Regions from separate parts of the Nonomuraea fastidiosa genome, predicted to be linked through region 3. Evidence: riboswitches for the same ligand, from Rfam matches in the RefSeq annotation. Region 3 holds a riboswitch; each other region holds the start of a gene.
The links. A riboswitch is a leader RNA that binds a small molecule or an ion and turns the genes downstream of it on or off. The one in region 3 is predicted to bind thiamine pyrophosphate.

Region 1 (4,190 bases), 1.3 Mb from region 3:
GGCCATACGAGCAGTGATGGACACAGGAAATCCCCCTTTTTCCGGTGGTGTGAGGAACGCCCGGCGGCACCCCGCTGCCGGGCTCGCTCCTCACCGTGCCATCGAATGGGCCGGATATCCCGCGAACTTTGTCCAGACCTGCGGTTTTGGACAGGCTCTGGACAATTGGACAATGTGTCACTCCACGTAGATCGTGCCTCCGAGGCGGCGGAACTCGGCCGCCTTCGCCGCGTAACCGGCCTGCCTGATGTCGTGGCTGATCCGCATCGAGCAGAACTTCGGCCCGCACATCGAGCAGAAGTGCGCGGTCTTGGCGGGGGCGGCGGGCAGCGTCTCGTCGTGGAACGAGCGGGCCGTGTCGGGGTCGAGCGACAGGTCGAACTGGTCCTCCCAGCGGAACTCGAAGCGCGCGTCCGACAGCGCGTCGTCCCACTCCTGCGCCTTCGGATGGCCCTTGGCCAGGTCGGCGGCATGGGCGGCGATCTTATACGTGATGACGCCGGTCTTCACGTCGTCCTTGTCCGGCAGGCCGAGGTGCTCCTTGGGGGTGACGTAACAGAGCATGGCCGTGCCGTACCAGCCGATCATGGCGGCGCCGATGCCCGAGGTGATGTGGTCGTAGCCGGGCGCGATGTCGGTGACGAGCGGGCCGAGCGTGTAGAACGGCGCGTCGTCGCACAGCTCGCGCTGGAGGTCGACGTTCTCCTTGATCTTGTGCATGGGCACGTGGCCCGGGCCCTCGATCATCACCTGGACGTCGTGCTCGCGCGCGATCTTGGTCAGCTCGCCCAGCGTGCGCAGTTCGGCGAACTGGGCCTCGTCGTTGGCGTCGGCGATCGAGCCGGGCCGCAGGCCGTCGCCGAGCGAGAACGACACGTCGTAGCGGGCCAGGATCTCGCACATCTCGGCGAAGTTCTCGTACAGGAAGCTCTCGCGGTGGTGCGCCAGGCACCAGGCGGCCATGATCGAGCCCCCGCGCGAGACGATGCCGGTCTTGCGGCCCACGGTGAGCGGCACGTGCGCGAGCCGCACGCCCGCGTGCACGGTCACGTAGTCCACGCCCTGCTCGCACTGCTCGATCAGGGTGTCGCGGAAGACCTCCCACGACAGCTCCTCAGGGCGGCCCTTGACCTTCTCCAGCGCCTGGTAGATCGGCACGGTGCCGACCGGGACCGGGGAGTTGCGCAGGATCCACTCGCGGGTCTCGTGGATGTCCGCGCCGGTGGACAGGTCCATGATCGTGTCGGCGCCCCAGCGGGTGGCCCACGTCATCTTCTCCACCTCCTCCTCGATGGAGGAGGTGACCGCCGAGTTGCCGATGTTGGCGTTGATCTTCACGAGGAAGTTACGCCCGATGATCATGGGTTCGGACTCGGGGTGGTTGACGTTCGCGGGGATGATGGCCCGGCCCGCGGCCACCTCCTCGCGGACGAACTCCGGCGAGACGCCCTCGCGTACCGCCACGAACTCCATCTCCTTGGTCACCAGGCCCCGGCGGGCGCAGGCGACCTGGGTGACCGGATGGCCGGCCGCCCGCCGCTCCTCGATCCACTCCGCCCGGCGGCGCGGCAGGCCCCGGCGCAAATCGGGCTCGTAGGAGGGGTCGGTGTACGGGCCCGAGGTGTCGTACAGGGTGACCGTCTTGTCGTTCGACAGGCGCACCTGGCGCATCGGGACCCGGAGTTCACCGCAGTAGATCTTGGAAAAGCGCGCGTCGCTCATCGCGCAAACTCCCTTCGCCGGCATTACCCGGAGCAGGTTCTGGCGGTCGGCGGCTCGCAGCCGTCCTCTCAGCCCGGTCTCCACCGGGCTCCCGCGTTCGGACGGCGCTGATCGTACCCACCCCCGCCAAGGTCCCAAACCCACCCGAAAAGGTTTGGGGGCACTTCTCAGCGGTACGGACCCCATCAGGGGAAACATGATGAGAATCGCCGCTGTCGCAGGACTACTCGTCGTGATGGCCGCATCCGGCGCCACCGCCGCCGCCGGGGACGGCATGCAACAGCACGAGGTCAGCCAGGAGCAGTACGACATCCTGATGGCCCAGTGCCGCTACTCCGATACCGGCAAGGCCAAGTGCCGCGCGAACGTCAGAGAGCTTTACCGCGTCGGCCGTACCGACCCCACCCTCGACTGCCGCACCTACGCCGGCGTGACCGTCTGCGGCACGCTCAAGCTCAGCGCCGCCGAGCGGGCCTGCGTCCGCGACTCCGAAGCCAAGGGGCTGTCGTTCCGGCGCGCCGAGGTGGAATGCTACGTCCAGTCCTGAGGAGCCGAGCGTGATCATCGTTGGTGTGGACGGCTCCCGCCCCGGCCTTGAGGCGGCCGGCTGGGCCGCCACCGAGGCCGCGCTGCGCCAGGTGCCGCTGACCGTCGCCCACGTCGTGCCCGCGTGGGTGTGTGAGGAGGGCACCTCCGTCCGGTACGCCGAGGTCGCGCGGTGGATGCGCGAGAACGCGCAGTCCGTGCTGACCTCCGCCAAGGACCGCGCGCTGCGCGAGCGGCCCCAGGTCCGCGTGGAGACCGTCCTGCTCCCCGGCGATCCCCGCGCGGCGCTGGTCAAGGCGTCCGCCGAAGCCGAGCTGCTGGTCGTCGGCAGCCGCGGCCTCGGCGGCGTGCGCGGGCTGCTCGTGGGCTCCGTCGCGTACGGGGTCGTCGCGCACGCCGAGACGAACGTCGTCCTCATCCGCGACCGCGCCGCCACGCCCGGCGAGGTGGTGGTGGGCACCGACCTGTCCGCCCGCGCGGGCAAGGCGCTGGAGTTCGCCTTCGCCGAGGCCGAGCTGCGCGGGGCGCGGCTGCGGGTCGTGCAGGCGTGGGCCTGGCCCCAGCCGGGCGGCTTCGAACCCGCCGACGACGACAGCGAACAGGGTCACCTGCTGGCGTTGCAGAGCGCGCTCGTCCCGTTGCGCGCCGAACATCCCGGCGTGGAGGTGACCGCCGAGGTGGTGCACGGGCATCCTGTCGAGGTGCTGAAGGAGGCGGCGGCCGGCGCCGAGCTGCTGGTGGTGGGCTCGCGCGGGCGGGGGCAGCTCGCGGGCATGCTGCTCGGGTCGATCAGCCAGGCCATGCTGCACCATGCGCCCTGCCCGCTCGCGGTGGTCCGCGCCCCCGACACGGCGTCGCAGCCCGGAGCACCGGTCTGACGCCTTACCCCGCGCGGCCCCCGCCCCGAGCGGGCCCGGCCCGCGCACGCAAACGTGAAAGTTACATGCGTCTCCCCAGGTCGCCCCGGGTGAGCCGATCATTCCCTTTTCCGCACCCATAGGCGAAATTTACGATCTGCGCGCAGGTTGACGACGGGAGAGCGGACCATGCGCAAGATCGGTGCCGTGCTGGCCGGGATGGTGGCCGTGATCGCGGCCGTGCTGTTCGCGACGACGCCGGCCGACGCCGCGGCCGTACGGATCATGCCGCTCGGCGACTCGATCACCGGCTCCCCCGGCTGCTGGCGCGCCCTGCTGTGGAACCGGCTGCTGAGCACCGGCCACACCAACATCGACTTCGTCGGCACGCTGCCGCCGCAGGGCTGCGGGGTCGAGCACGACGGCGACAACGAGGGACACGGCGGCTACCTCGCCACCAACGTGGCGAACCAGAACCTGCTGCCCGGCTGGCTCTCGGCCACGCGCCCCGACATCGTGCTCATGCACTTCGGCACCAACGACGTGTGGAGCAACATCCCGCCCGCGACGATCATCAGCGCGTTCACCACGCTGGTGAACCAGATGCGGGCGAGCAACCCCAACATGCGGATCCTCGTCGCCAAGATCATTCCGATGAACCCGGCCACCTGCCCCGACTGCGCCCAGCGCGCCGTGGCGCTCAACGACGCCATCCCCGCCTGGGCCGCCGCGACGACCACCGACCAGTCGCCGATCACCGTGGTCGACCAGTGGACGGGCTTCGACACCGCCACCGACACCTACGACGGGGTGCACCCGAACGCCGCCGGCGACCAGAAGATGGCCGACAAGTGGTATCCGGCCCTGGTCGAGGCGCTGTCCGGCACCCCGACCCCCACCGACACGCCCACCGTGCCCGACGGTGACTGCACGGCCACGTACAAGACGACAGGTCAGTGGCAGGGCGGCTTCCAGGGCGAGGTCACCGTCACCAACACCGGCGCCGAGCCGATGACCGGCTGGACGGTGACCTGGACGTACGCCGATGGCCAGCACCTCACCCAG
Region 2 (4,190 bases), 2.8 Mb from region 3:
CCGACGGGTCGAGCCGGCGCATCGCCACCGTGGTCAGCTCGGTGCCGGACGCGGCCAGCGCCTGGTCCAGCACCTCCAGCGAGGGCGCGCCACCGGTGCCCATGATGAGCCGGGAGGAGAACTTCTCACCGGCGATGATCAGCTCATCCACCTTGCACCGCCGTCAGCACCTCCACGCGGTCACGGTCGCTGAGCGCCGTCGTCTCCCAGGCGCTGCGGGTGACCACCTCGTCGTTCACGGCCACGGCCACGCCGGTGGTGGCCGTCGTCAGCGTCCGTACGGCCTCCGCCACGGTGGTGCCGTCGGCCACCTCGCGCTCAGACCCGTTAATGGTGACAATCATGAAATTTCCTGAAACCTCCCTGGCGAGCACAGGGTCGCCAGCTCGCTCTCCTCGCCCATCAGGATGGCCGCCGTCAGCGGGGCCATCAGCACCCCGCCGCGGTGGTGCCCGGTCGCGTACGTCAGCCCCGGGGTCCTCGCCGGGCCGATCACCGGAAGGTTGTCGGGGGTGCCCGGCCGCAGGCCCGCCACCACGTCGGCGACCTCCATCTCGGTGACGCCGGGCACCAGCTCCCTGGCGTCGCGCAGCAGCTCGTACAGGCCGCCCGCGGTCACCGTCGTGTCGAAGCCCAGCTCCTCCTGCGTGGCCCCCACCACCAGCTCGCCGTCGCCCCGGGGGACGAGGTAGACCGGCGAGCCGTGGACGGTGCCGCGTACGCAGTGGGTGAGCAGCGGCTGCGGCGAGCGCAGGCGCATGATCTGGCCCTTGACCGGACGCACCGGCACGTCGGCCAGCTCACCGCTCCACGCCCCGGCCGCCAGCACCACCCGGTCGGCCGCCAGCACGTCCCCGTCCGCCCACGCACCGTCCGCCTCACCGGCCCCGGCGACGTCAAAGGCCCGCTCGGCACCGTCACCGGCGGCCCGTTCGCCGGCATCGGCGGGGTACGGCGCGGCAGGTGGTCCGCCGACGTGGTGAGCCCCGAGACGCAGGCCGGTCGCCGGTGCGCCGGTGGGCTTCGACAGGCGTACGCCCGTGACGGCGCCGTTCGTACGGACCAGCTCGCTGACGCGCGCCCGCACCAGCGGAACGCCGCGTCGCTCCAGGGCGGTCAGCAGCGCCGCCGTCACCCGCCGCGGGTTCACCCAGGCGTCGCCGGGCGCGAGCAGCCCGCCGCGCACGGAGGGGGCCAGCATCGGCTCCAGGCGGCGGCACTCGCGCCCGGTCAGCCGTTCGACCGGCAGGTCCAGCTTCTCCATGAACGCGGCCAGCTCGTCCAGCATCGCCATGTCGTCGGAGCCGAACGCGACGTCCAGCGTCCCCTCGGCCCGCAGATCCAGCCCGCCCGCGCCAAGCCCCGAACGGGGGCCGCGGGCCAAGGCACCGGCGGCGGAGACCTCGCCGGCGGGGAGTCCGGCGTCCTCGGCCAGCTCGGCGGCGAAGGCGGGCCAGCGGCTCAGCGCCGCCATGCCCAGCCGCAGCAGCGGCGCCTCGGTGTAGGTGACCTCGCTCACCGGCGCCAGCATCCCGGCGGCCGCGTGGGAGGCCCCGGTGGCGGGCGCGGGATCGACCACGGTGACCGGCCGTCCCTCGCACGCGAGCCGCCAGGCCACGGACAGCCCGACGACCCCGCCGCCCACGATCACGTCCATCATGCGCTCCCTTCGCCGGCATGATCCGGATCAGGTGTCTTGCGGTCGAAGGCCCGTCACAGCCTTCCTCTCAGCCCGGTCACGGCCGGACTCCCGCGCGTCTTACCGCCCACAGCCTACGACCTCGGTACGGGGCGCACGCACCGGCCCCTTATGGTCGCCGTTATGGTCATGAGCGTGAACCATGTCGTGGTGGTGGGAGCGGGTCTCGCGGGTGTGCGTACGGTGGAGGCCCTGCGCGGGCGCGGCTTCGACGGCCGCATCACGCTGCTGGGCCAGGAGCGCCATCGCCCCTACGATCGCCCGCCGCTGTCGAAGGCGGTGCTGAAGGGCGACGCCGACACCAGCTTCATCGACACCGACCTCGACGCGCTCCAGATCGACTTCCGGCCGGGCGTCGCGGCCACGTCGCTGCGCGCGGGCGTCGTGGAGACCACCGAGGGCGAGCTGCCCTACGACGGCCTGGTCATCGCCACCGGCGCCGACCCGATCAGGTTGCCAGGCGACGGCCCGCAGCACGTCCTGCGCACGCTCGACGACGCTCACGAGCTGCGGGTGATGCTCGTACCCGGAGCGCGGGTCACGGTCATCGGCGCGGGCTGGATCGGCGCGGAGGTCGCCACCGCGGCCCGGCGCGCGGGCTGCGCGGTCACGGTCATCGAGGCGGCGCAGACGCCGCTCGCCGCCGCCGTCGGCACGGAGCTCGGTGGCCGCACGATCCCCTGGTACGAGGGCATCGACCTGCGGCTCGGCACCATGGTCGAGTCGGTCGAGGAGGGCGGCGTCCGCCTGGTGGGCGGCGAGTTCGTCGAGTCCCACGTGGTCGTCACCGGCATCGGCGTGCGCCCGGCCGTCGAGTGGCTCGCCAACGCCGACATCGACCTGCACAACGGCGTCGTCACCGACGAGCACCTGCGCACCTCGCTGCCCGGCGTGGTCGCGGTGGGCGACTGCGCCGCGTGGTGGTCGCGCCGCTGGGGCACCCGCCTCAGGGTCGAGCACTGGGACACCGCGCTCAACGCCCCCGACGTCGCCGCCGCGACGCTCATGGGGGAGGAGGCGGTCTACGACCCGGTGCCGTACTTCTGGTCGGAGCAGTTCGGCCACATGCTCCAGTACGCCGGACACCACACCGAGGCCGACCGCCTCGTGTACCGGGGCGAGCCCGAGGGCAAGTGGTCGGCCGTCTGGCTCACCGACGGCGACACGCTCGCCGCGGTGCTCGCCGTGGACCGGCCGCGCGATCTCGTACAGGGCCGGCGCATCATCGAAGCGGGCCATCGACTGGACGCGGAACGCCTGGTAGATCCACAAGTGCCCCTACGAGATTGTGTTGTTTGAGCAAGCACGCCATGTGGTAGTTGTGGTTTCGTGACGCTTTCTGTTGCACAGATCGACCGGGAGACCGAGCAGCTCGTCGACGAGTGGCTCACCCTCCCCGAAGTGGCCCAGCGCCTCGAGCTTCCGATCGGCCGGGCCAAGCAACTCCTCAAGGACCACAAGCTGCTCGGCGTGCGCCGCGGCAGCGGCGGGCCGCAGGTGCCCGCGAAGTTCCTCGACGGAAAGGACGTGATGAAGGGCCTGCCCGGCACGCTCACCGTGCTGCAGGACGCCGGTTACGACGACGTCGAGGCGCTTCGCTGGCTCTTCACCCCAGACGACTCGCTGCCGGGGTCGCCCATCGAGGCGATCAGGGCAGGGCGTCACACCGAGGTCAAGCGGCGTGCCCAAGCCCTCGCTTTCTGAGGCCCGCCTCTACCTCTGCACAGACGGCCGCCGCGACCGCGGCGATCTGGCGGAGTTCCTCGACGCCGTGCTGGCGGGCGGTGTGGACATCATCCAGCTGCGGGAGAAGGGTCTCGAGGCGCGCGAAGAACTCGCGCTGCTCGAAGTCTTCCGCGACGCCTGCGACCGGCACGGAAAACTGCTCGCTGTCAACGACCGGGCGGACGTCGCCTACGCCGCCCGGCCCGACGTGCTCCACCTGGGGCAGGACGACCTTCCTGTGACGGTCGCGCGAGAGATACTCGGCGACGACATCGTCATCGGACGGTCCACCCACTCCGCAGCCGAGGCGTCCGCCGCGGCCGTGGAAGAGGGCGTCGACTACTTCTGCTGCGGCCCGATCTGGCCGACCCCCACCAAGCCTGGGCGCCCCGCGCCGGGGCCGCCGCTGCTGCGGCACGCCGCCTCGCTCGGCACCTCGCGTCCTTGGTTCGGGATCGGCGGCATCGACCTGGGCAACCTCGACGAGGTGATGTCGTACGGCGTGAGCCGGGTGGTGGTCGTCCGCGCCATCACCGAAGCCGACGACCCAGGGGCGGCCGCGGCCGAGTTCGCCAAGCGGCTGGCCGCCGGGCCGGCCCGCTGAAACCTCCGAGGCGCCCGCGCTCCCCGCACGGGCGCCTCCCGTCCTTCCCCGGCCCTCCGGGGTCTTTTCCCGGCCTTCCGCAACTCCTCGGCGGTCTTTCCCGGGCCCCTGCGACTCCTCGCGGCCCTTCACGTCCTTCCGCGCCTTTCGCCGGCCCCGACC
Region 3 (4,190 bases):
GTACTTCTCCGGGCGGCTGCGCGCGTTCGCCACGCCGGTGGACCTGACCCTGGCCACGCCATTCGCGCGTACGGTGCTGCAGAAGACCATGGCGGTCCCCTACGGCACCACCACGACGATCGAGCGGATCGGGGAGAGCATCGGCAGGCCGCGCGCGCTGCGGGCGATCGGCAACGCGCTGGCCTCCAACCCCGTCTGCGTGATCGTGCCCTGCCACCGGGTGCTGCGCGAGGACGGCGAGCTCGGCGACTACCCGGGCGGCGCGGCGGCCAAGCAGCATCTGCTCAACGTCGAGCGGCGCGCGATCGCTGGATGAGCCCGATGAGCAGCGTGATCAGGGCGGCCACCAAGGCGCCGCCCAGCGCGCCGTTCATCCACGGCTCCCGTACGAAGCCGAGCGCGTCGCGCACACCGGCCCACCAGCCGTCCCACGCGGGGAAGGTCGGCGTCGAGGTGGTCAGCCAGTACGCGGCGAAGCCCAGCGCCCACGGCACCAGCATCGACCAGCGCGAGGGGGCGTCCTCGGCGGTGTTCCAGCCCTCGCCGCGGCGCAGCACGAAGTAGTCGACCGCGAGCACCGCGAACATCGGCACGAACACGGCGCCGATCACGCCGAGGAACACGCCGTAGGAGTTCACGTCCGCGAACAGCGCGATCACGATCGTGACCACGCCGATGGCGGTCGACAGGATGCGCCGGTCCACCCGCGGCATGAGGTTCTGCAGCGACATCGTGGTGGAGTAGACGTTGGCGAACGACTGGTCGGTCTCGCGCAGCACGAGGATGCCGAAGAACAGCGCGCCGAGCGGCACCGCGACGAACGGGTTGAACACCGTCGTCTGGTCGGCCAGCACGCCGTCCGCGCCCGCCAGCGCCACCGCGTAGACGCCCAGCCCCAAGCAGGCCACCTGGGCCAGCGTGTAGCCGCCGACCACGCCGGTGAACGCGGCCCGGCCCGAGCGCGAGTGCCGGGCGAAGTCGGCCGCCATCGGCACCCACGACACCGACAGCGCGATCACGTAGTCCACGGCGGCGGGGAAGGCCGTCCAGCTCCCGCCCTCGGGCGACGGGGCCTCGCGCAGGAAGAACACCGTGAACCAGATCATCGCCACGATCACGCCGACCGTGACGTAGCGGCGCAGCAGCCGGATCGAGCCGAGCGGCCAGATGGTCAGCGCCGCCGTCAGCACGCCCGCCACGATCACCCACACCTGGTACGGAACCGCCGGGAAGATCGCGCCCGCGCCCTTGGCGATCACCCAGAGCTCGAAGGCGCCCCAGCCGATCATCTGGATGATGTTCAGCACCGTGGGCACGTAGGAGATCCGGGCGCCGAACAGCCCGCGCAGCAGCACCATCGCGGGCTTGCCCGTCCGCGTGCCGGGGACGGCCGACAGGCCCACCATGGCGGTGCCGATGAGGCTGCCCACCACGGTGGCGATCAGCGCCGCCGCCAGCGTCAGCGGGGCGTTGCCCAGCGGATCGAGCAGCAGCAGGGCTCCGGAGAAGCCGAGCAGGCTGACCCCGAGATTGGCCCAGAGCGCGCCCTGATCGAGCACGCCCAGGGTCTTGGGGGCCTCTCCATCAAGGGTCAGCGGCACTTCTTCGACGCCGTGCGACATCGCACACTCCCTACGCCGGCATTACCCGGACAGGTTCAGGCGGTCGGCAGCGGATGGTTGTGCTGCCCTCTCAGCCCGGCGACCCCGAGCTCCCGCGACGATCTGTAGTTTGCGCCCCAATGATGCCTCAATGGCGACTAATTCGCCATAGTGGGCGACTTATGCCACAAAAGGCTCCTGTCCCGTCTCGCTGACCATCGGCCGCCGCGCCGCCTCCCACGACTGCATGCCGCCGCCGACGTTGACCGCCTCGCGCCCGAGCTGGTTGAGCCAGGCCGCGACCTGCAGGGAACGGCCGCCCACCCGGCACACGACGTAGATCGTGCGGTCGTCGGGGACCTCGTCCACGCGCCCCTGGATCTGCGTCATCGGGATGTGAACGGCCTGCGGCGCGTGGCCCGCCAGCCATTCCTCCTGCTCGCGGACGTCGAGCAGGTAAGCGTCTGCGGGTACGGCACTGGCCTCGATCTCAGGAACGGTCATGACTCCATCATGGCCTGCGCGAGGCGGTGCACCCGCCGCCTGTCCCGCCTACTTGAGCAGGCGGGACAGGCGGCGGTCGGCCAGCGGTTTGCCGCCGGTCTGGCAGGTCGGGCAGTACTGCAGCGAGGAGTCGGCGAACGACACCTCCCTGATCGTGTCGCCGCACACGTCGCAGGACTGCCCCGTACGGTTGTGCACCCGCAGCCCCGACTTCTTCTCCGCCTTGAGGTCCTTGGCCGCAAGGCCGCGAGCCCGCTCGACCGCGTCGCGCAGCGTCGTCACGATGGCCTCGTGCAGGTCGGCGATCTGCGCGTCGGTCAGCGTGGCGGCGATCTTGAACGGCGACATCTTCGCCGCGTGCAGCACCTCGTCGGAGTAGGCGTTGCCGATGCCGGCGATCACCTTCTGGTCGCGCAGCAGGCCCTTGATCTGGGTGCGCTTGCCGCCGATGATGCGCTTGAGCGCCTCGACGGTGAACGACTCGGCGAGCGGGTCGGGGCCGAGGGCGGCGATGCCCGGCACATCGTCCGGATTTTTCGTGACATAGACGGCTAGGCGCTTCTGCGTCCCCGCTTCCGTCAGCTCGAACCCCGGCGCCAGGCCCTCCTCGTCGGGCGCCAGCCGCACGCGTACGGCCAGCGGCCCCTTGCCGGGCCGCACCGGCTTCGCGCCCGACAGGTCGTCGCGCCAGCGCAGCCACCCCGCGCGCGCCAGGTGGATGACCAGGTGCAGCCCGTCGCAGTCGAGGTCGAGGAACTTGCCGTGCCTGGCCACGCCGGTCACGGTCAGCCCGTTGAGCGCGGTGACCGGCGGATCGAACGTCTTCAGCGCCTGGATGGCCACCACATCGACCCCCGCGATCGCGCGGCCCACCGCCCGCTCGCGCAGAAAGTGAGTGAGGGACTCCACCTCGGGAAGTTCGGGCATGCCCCCAGCGTACGTCCCGCCCGGGGCTGTCCCCGGCACGCGCGGAAAACCGTCGGTCCACGTGGTGGGGACCTTGACGCCGTACGGCTGCCCCGGCACGCGCGGAAAACCGAAGAGACCACACGGCCCTCCGGCCCCGGAACCTGAGCACGGCACCCCGGGCTTCGGCGGTTGAGGGCGGCGCCCTGAGTCCGGGACCTGAGCGCGGCGCCCTCAGCCCCGAAGCCCGGACGGGGGTGCCCGGGGTCCCGGACCTGAGCGAGGTGGTCAGTTGGAGTCGACGACGTCCTTCGGCACCGGCCGGTCTTCCTTGATCGCGTTGAACAACGCCAGCGCCTTGGGCCGGTCCCACTTCACCGCCGCGCCGCTGGGCACGGTCTCGTTGCCCCCGAACGGCACCACCGTGGTCACCGGGCTGTCGCCCATGGCCAGCCCGAGCGAGAGCATGTCGAACGCGCCCGTGCCCGTGTCGACCTCGACCGCGTCGGTGGCGCTGGCCGCCAGCGGGATCGCGGTGAACGGGTTGAACAGCACCCCGGGGCTCGCGGCCTTCTTCACGACCGCGCTGAGGAACTGCCGCTGCCGCTTGGTGCGCTCGTAGTCGGGTAGCGCGCCGCCCTTGCGGGTGCGCACGTAGCCGAGCGCCTGCGCGCCGTTGAGCGTCTGCACGCCCTTCTTCAGCTTGAGCCCGGCCTTGGGGTCGTTGACGGCGGCCCGTACGTTGATCTCGACCCCGCCGACGGCGTCGACGATGTCGACGAACCCGGCGAAACCGATCTCCATGTAGTTGTCGATGTGCACGCCGGTGGCGTTCTCGATGGTGCGCACCAGCAGCTTGGGCCCGCCGAAGGCGTAGGCCGCGTTGAGCTTGTCGCGCCCCCTGCCGGGGATGGTGACGGCGGAGTCGCGCGGCAGGCTGACCAGCGTGGGCGGGTCGTCGGTCTCGGGGATGTGCAGCAGCATCATCGAGTCCGTACGCTGCCCCGCGGCCCGCCCGGTCGCCAGCTTCTTGCGCTGGGCGGCGGTCAGGCCCTTGCGGCTGTCGGACCCGACGAGCAGCCAGTTGGTGCCCGGCGTGTCGGCGGGCCGTCCCTCGTAGTCGTCCAGCACCCCCTCGATGCCCGTCAACCGCGAGTCGATCCAGAAGTACATCCCGAT
Region 4 (4,190 bases), 510 kb from region 3:
GGGCTCATCGCCACCCGCGAGGAGAAGGAGCTGATGGCGAAATCAGGCTAGGTGTCAGGGTGCCAGCCACTCGGCGGTGGGCCAGCCCTCGCGCCGCCACGCGCTGTCCCAGAACATCCACTCGTAGGCCGCCGCCCGCCCGTACGCCTGCGCCATCGCCTCGCGGGTGTCCGGGGACGCGGCGGCGGCCAGCCGGTCGGTGATCGCCTTGGCCCGCTCGACGGAGGCGGCGAACTCCGGGTCGGAGTAGGTGGAGATCCACTTCGCGTACGGGTGCGCGGGGTCGTCGCCGGCCTTGGCGAGCAGCGCCGTACCGACGTCCTGGTAGATCCAGAAGCACGGCAGCACCGCCGCCGCGATCACCGGATACGGCTCCGACAGCGCCGTGGCCTGCAGGAACGACGAGTACGCCAGGCACGTCGGCGACGTCGCGATGCCCTTGGCGGCATCGCCCAGCTCGTCGATGTAGCCGGAGTGCAGCTCGCGCTCGGCGACCAGCGCGGTGTGCGCGCTCTGCGCCCAGAAGGCCGCATCGGCGGAGTCGCCGGCGCGCACGGAGGCGGCGGCCAGCGCCTTCGCGAACGCCTCCAGGTAGCGGGCGTCCTGCACCATGTAGAAGACGAAGGTGTCGCGGTCGAGTGAGCCGTCGCCGAGTGCCGTGACGAAGGGGTGCTCGTGGATGGCGCGCATCAGGTCGGACGTGCGCTGCCAGATGTCATCGCAGAACATCGCGTCTCTTTCGGAGGGGTCTGCCCGGCGGGGGCCGTTACCAGATGTTGTGGAAGTGGTGCACGGGGCCGTGGCCGTGGCCGACGCCCAGCGAGTCGGCGGCGCGCAGCGCCTCCGTGAGGTAGTCCTTCGCCGCTCGCACCGCGCTCGGCCAGTCGTCGTGCCGGGGCCGCAGCGCGGCGATCGCCGAGGAGAGCGTGCAGCCCGTGCCGTGGGTGTTCTTGGTGTGCACGCGCGGGGCGGACAGCTCGATCGTGCCCTCGGGGGTGGCCAGCACGTCGACGCAGGTGTCGCCGTCGAGGTGGCCGCCCTTGAGCAGCACCTGGCGGGCGCCGAGCGCGCGCAGCCTGGCCGCCTGCTCGTGCATCTCGGCCAGGCCGCTCGCCTGCGGCTCCTCCAGCAGGTCGGCCGCCTCGGGCAGGTTGGGGGTGATGAGGTCGGCGCGCGGCAGCAGCGTGCGGCGCAGCTCGCTCACCGCGTCGGCGGGCAGCAGCCGGTCGCCGCTCTTGGCGACCATGACGGGGTCGAGCACGACGTACTTGGGGCGGTAGGTGTCGAGCGCCGCCGCCACCGCCTTGATCAGGTCGGCGTCGCCCAGCATGCCGATCTTCACGGCGTCGGCGGGCACGTCGGTGAGCAGCGTGTCGAGCTGCTGGGTCACGAACTCGGCGGGCACCTCGTGGATGCCGGTCACGCCCGTGGTCGTCTGCGCCACCAGCGCGGTGATGACCGTCATGCCGTACGCGCCGAGCGCGGAGAAGGCCTTGAGGTCGGCTTGGATGCCGGCGCCGCCGCTCGGATCGGTGCCCGCGATGGTCAGAACTTTGGGTACGGCGTCAGCGGCCATGACGTCCCTTCGCTAGTGCGAACTAGATCAGGTTCGACGGGTGTGATCTCAGCCCGGCATTTCGGGCACCCCGCGTCAAACGTTCACTCTAACAGGCCGGGTCGTTGACCACACGTTCGAGTATCGGCATCGTGGGACGGGTGGCCGCTGACGAGACGCGCGACGGCGTCTCCCTGACGAACCTCGACCAGCCGCTCTTCGACGGCGCGGGCGCAACCAAGCGCGACCTGGTCGACTACCTCGACGCCGTCTCCGGCCGCATCATCCCGGTGCTGCGCGGCCGCCCGCTCTCCGTCATGCGGGTACGCCCGGGGCAGCAGCCGTTCATGCAGAAGAACCTGCCCAAGTACGCCCCGGACTGGGTGCGCTCGGTGCGGGTGTGGGCGGACTCCTCGCAGCGGCAGGTCACGTACGCGCTGTGCGACGACCGCAGGACGCTGCTGTGGTTCGCCAACCAGCGGGCCGTCGAATACCACCCGGCTCTGTACGCCGGCGATCATCCCACGCACATGGTGCTCGACCTCGACCCGCCCGAGGACTCCTTCGCCCTGGCGGTGCGGGGCGCGCACCTGGTCAGGCAGGCGCTGGCCGACTCCGGGCTGGCCGGGGCGGTGAAGACGAGCGGGGCCAAGGGCGTGCACGTCTTCGTGCCCGTCGCGCCGGGCACCGCGATGGACGACCTGGCCGCCGCCACCCGCGCGCTGGCCGCCCGCGCCGAGCGGCTGGACCCGGCGCTCGCCACCACCGCGTTCATCAGGGAGGACCGCGCGGGCAAGGTGTTCATCGACTCCACGCGGGCGGGCGGCGCCACGGTGGCCGCCGCCTACAGCCCGCGCATCCGCCCCGGCGTGCCCGTCTCGTACCCGGTGGCGTGGGACGACCTCGACGGCGTACGTCCCGGCGACTTCACCGTCCACAGCGCGATCGAACGGCTGGGCGGGGCCGACCCATGGGCCGAGCACATGCCGCCGCCGCAGCCGCTGCCCGCCGACCTCGTCGAGGAGGGGCACACGATCCCGGTGGCGCGGGTCCAGGCGATGCACGAGGGCAAGCGGCGCGCTCGCGCCCGCCGCGGGGAGTGACGCGCGAGGGCAAGCGGTGCGCTCACGCCCTCCGCGGGGAGTAGCGCTCAGCCGGTGGGGAGTAGTGCTCAGCCGGTGGTGACGCCCTCCCTGAGCGCGGCCGCCGCGGCTTCGGGATGATGGGCGAAGAACCTGACCGAGGTGACCTCGGCGCGGCGGCCAAGCGGGCGTACCACGGTGACCGGCTCGGCCAGCTCGACCGTCACGTTCGTCTGCGAGGAGACCGCCACGGTCAACCGGCCCTCATCGACGGTGATCATGCCGCCCTGGTGGTATGTCCGCCCGGTCCGCACCGCCGTCACCAGCTCGCGGGGCACCCGCAGGTCAAGGTAGACGCCGTACCGGATACGCAGCTCGTCCGCGGTGACGACGTGCGGCCTGGTCGCGCAGGCGGCGACCACCATGAGGACGTACAGCAGGCCGTACAGGTCGGCGATCAGCACCCCGTAACGCAGCCAGCCGGGCACGTCGAGGGCGGCGAGCAGCAGGTCCACGACCACGGTCTCGACCGCCATGGCGAACGCCATCAGGCCCATCATGAACGACTGCTCCTTGCCGTACGCGAGCGTCGTCGCTCCGTCCGGCACCCCGTGCCGCCGCCGCACGATCCACGCCGCGATGGCGGCGAGGCCCTTGAGCTCGAATCCGACGATGCGCAGCGCGGCTCTGACCATGCGCGTTCCTTCCTCCCGGCGGCTTCACCGCTCATGGGACACGTTGACGTCGCGTCAAGGTCAAGACCCGATCGGTATGGGTTGAACGCGGCCCGCGACCCCGGCGTACCCCCTGTCGGACCTGCGGCACCGGGGCCGGACCACCGGCGGTGCCGCCCGCGCTGATCGGCCACTACGGGGACGGCGATGGACTTTCAGGCATGGAGCGGCGGCCTGGCTCTGCGGCCGCGCGATTACCTGGGGACGGGCGAGCCGCTGGCCGCCGTCGTCAGGACGACCGGCCCGCTCACCGGCGAACGGCTGCACCTGTTCGCCCTCGGCACCGCCGCCACGCTGGCCAGGCTGCACCTCGGCGGCATCGCGGGGCTGCGGCTCAGCCCGGCGAACGTGCTCATCTCGCCGCAAGGTCAGGCGCTCTTCGCGCCGGGACCTCGGGACTGTCTGTTCCCCGCGCATGACGTGGGCGACTGGGCGGACGTGGTGGTGTTCGCGGCGACGGGGATGATGCCGGACGCGGGCGCCGACCTCGACCGGCTGCTGCCCCAGCTGCGCGCGGTGATCGACGCGTGCCGCCGCCCCGACCTCGGCGCCCGTCCGACGGCGGTGGACCTGGTGCGCATCCTGCTCGGGCGCACCGGCCCTGGTCGCGGTGGGTCGGTGCACGAGCTGCTGATGGAGGCCGAGCGGCGGACGGCGCCGTACGAGCAGGACGGGCATGAGCCGCCATCGCCGCCCCCGCCACCGCTGTGGCGCAGGCACCCGTACGGGCCGGGCTGACGATCGGCGTGCTGGACGGCTCGCTGGCGGGGCGCGCTCTCGGAGCGGGCCCATGGCTGACCTGCCGTACGGGTTCGGCGT

Region 1: linked by a shared signal. The riboswitch ahead of thiC (phosphomethylpyrimidine synthase ThiC) and the one ahead of ACFMQL_RS14310 (cytosine permease) in region 3 are both predicted to bind thiamine pyrophosphate.
Region 2: linked by a shared signal. The riboswitch ahead of ACFMQL_RS27470 (FAD-dependent oxidoreductase) and the one ahead of ACFMQL_RS14310 (cytosine permease) in region 3 are both predicted to bind thiamine pyrophosphate.
Region 4: linked by a shared signal. The riboswitch ahead of thiD (bifunctional hydroxymethylpyrimidine kinase/phosphomethylpyrimidine kinase) and the one ahead of ACFMQL_RS14310 (cytosine permease) in region 3 are both predicted to bind thiamine pyrophosphate.

What each region holds. Positions count from the first base shown of each region.
Region 1 covers NZ_CP170570.1:4,453,625-4,457,814, reverse strand. Annotated here, with positions in the region: gene ACFMQL_RS20795 (hypothetical protein) at 1-24, opposite strand, end outside; gene thiC (phosphomethylpyrimidine synthase ThiC) at 178-1,722, opposite strand; TPP riboswitch at 1,715-1,827, opposite strand; gene ACFMQL_RS20785 (hypothetical protein) at 1,919-2,269, shown strand; gene ACFMQL_RS20780 (universal stress protein) at 2,280-3,146, shown strand; gene ACFMQL_RS20775 (cellulose binding domain-containing protein) at 3,315-4,190, shown strand, end outside.
Region 2 covers NZ_CP170570.1:5,949,797-5,953,986, forward strand. Annotated here, with positions in the region: gene ACFMQL_RS27460 (thiazole synthase) at 1-151, opposite strand, end outside; gene thiS (sulfur carrier protein ThiS) at 144-344, opposite strand; gene ACFMQL_RS27470 (FAD-dependent oxidoreductase) at 341-1,660, opposite strand; TPP riboswitch at 1,648-1,764, opposite strand; gene ACFMQL_RS27475 (NAD(P)/FAD-dependent oxidoreductase) at 1,829-2,998, shown strand; gene ACFMQL_RS27480 (Rv2175c family DNA-binding protein) at 3,029-3,403, shown strand; gene thiE (thiamine phosphate synthase) at 3,381-4,028, shown strand.
Region 3 covers NZ_CP170570.1:3,128,530-3,132,719, reverse strand. Annotated here, with positions in the region: gene ACFMQL_RS14315 (methylated-DNA--[protein]-cysteine S-methyltransferase) at 1-316, shown strand, start outside; gene ACFMQL_RS14310 (cytosine permease) at 285-1,622, opposite strand; TPP riboswitch at 1,612-1,728, opposite strand; gene ACFMQL_RS14305 (rhodanese-like domain-containing protein) at 1,782-2,105, opposite strand; gene ACFMQL_RS14300 (DNA-formamidopyrimidine glycosylase family protein) at 2,154-3,032, opposite strand; gene ACFMQL_RS14295 (LCP family protein) at 3,300-4,190, opposite strand, start outside.
Region 4 covers NZ_CP170570.1:3,639,061-3,643,250, forward strand. Annotated here, with positions in the region: gene ACFMQL_RS16755 (carbon starvation CstA family protein) at 1-51, shown strand, start outside; gene tenA (thiaminase II) at 55-729, opposite strand; gene thiD (bifunctional hydroxymethylpyrimidine kinase/phosphomethylpyrimidine kinase) at 767-1,576, opposite strand; TPP riboswitch at 1,564-1,659, opposite strand; gene ACFMQL_RS16770 (DNA polymerase domain-containing protein) at 1,717-2,658, shown strand; gene ACFMQL_RS16775 (hypothetical protein) at 2,727-3,332, opposite strand; gene ACFMQL_RS16780 (hypothetical protein) at 3,519-4,109, shown strand.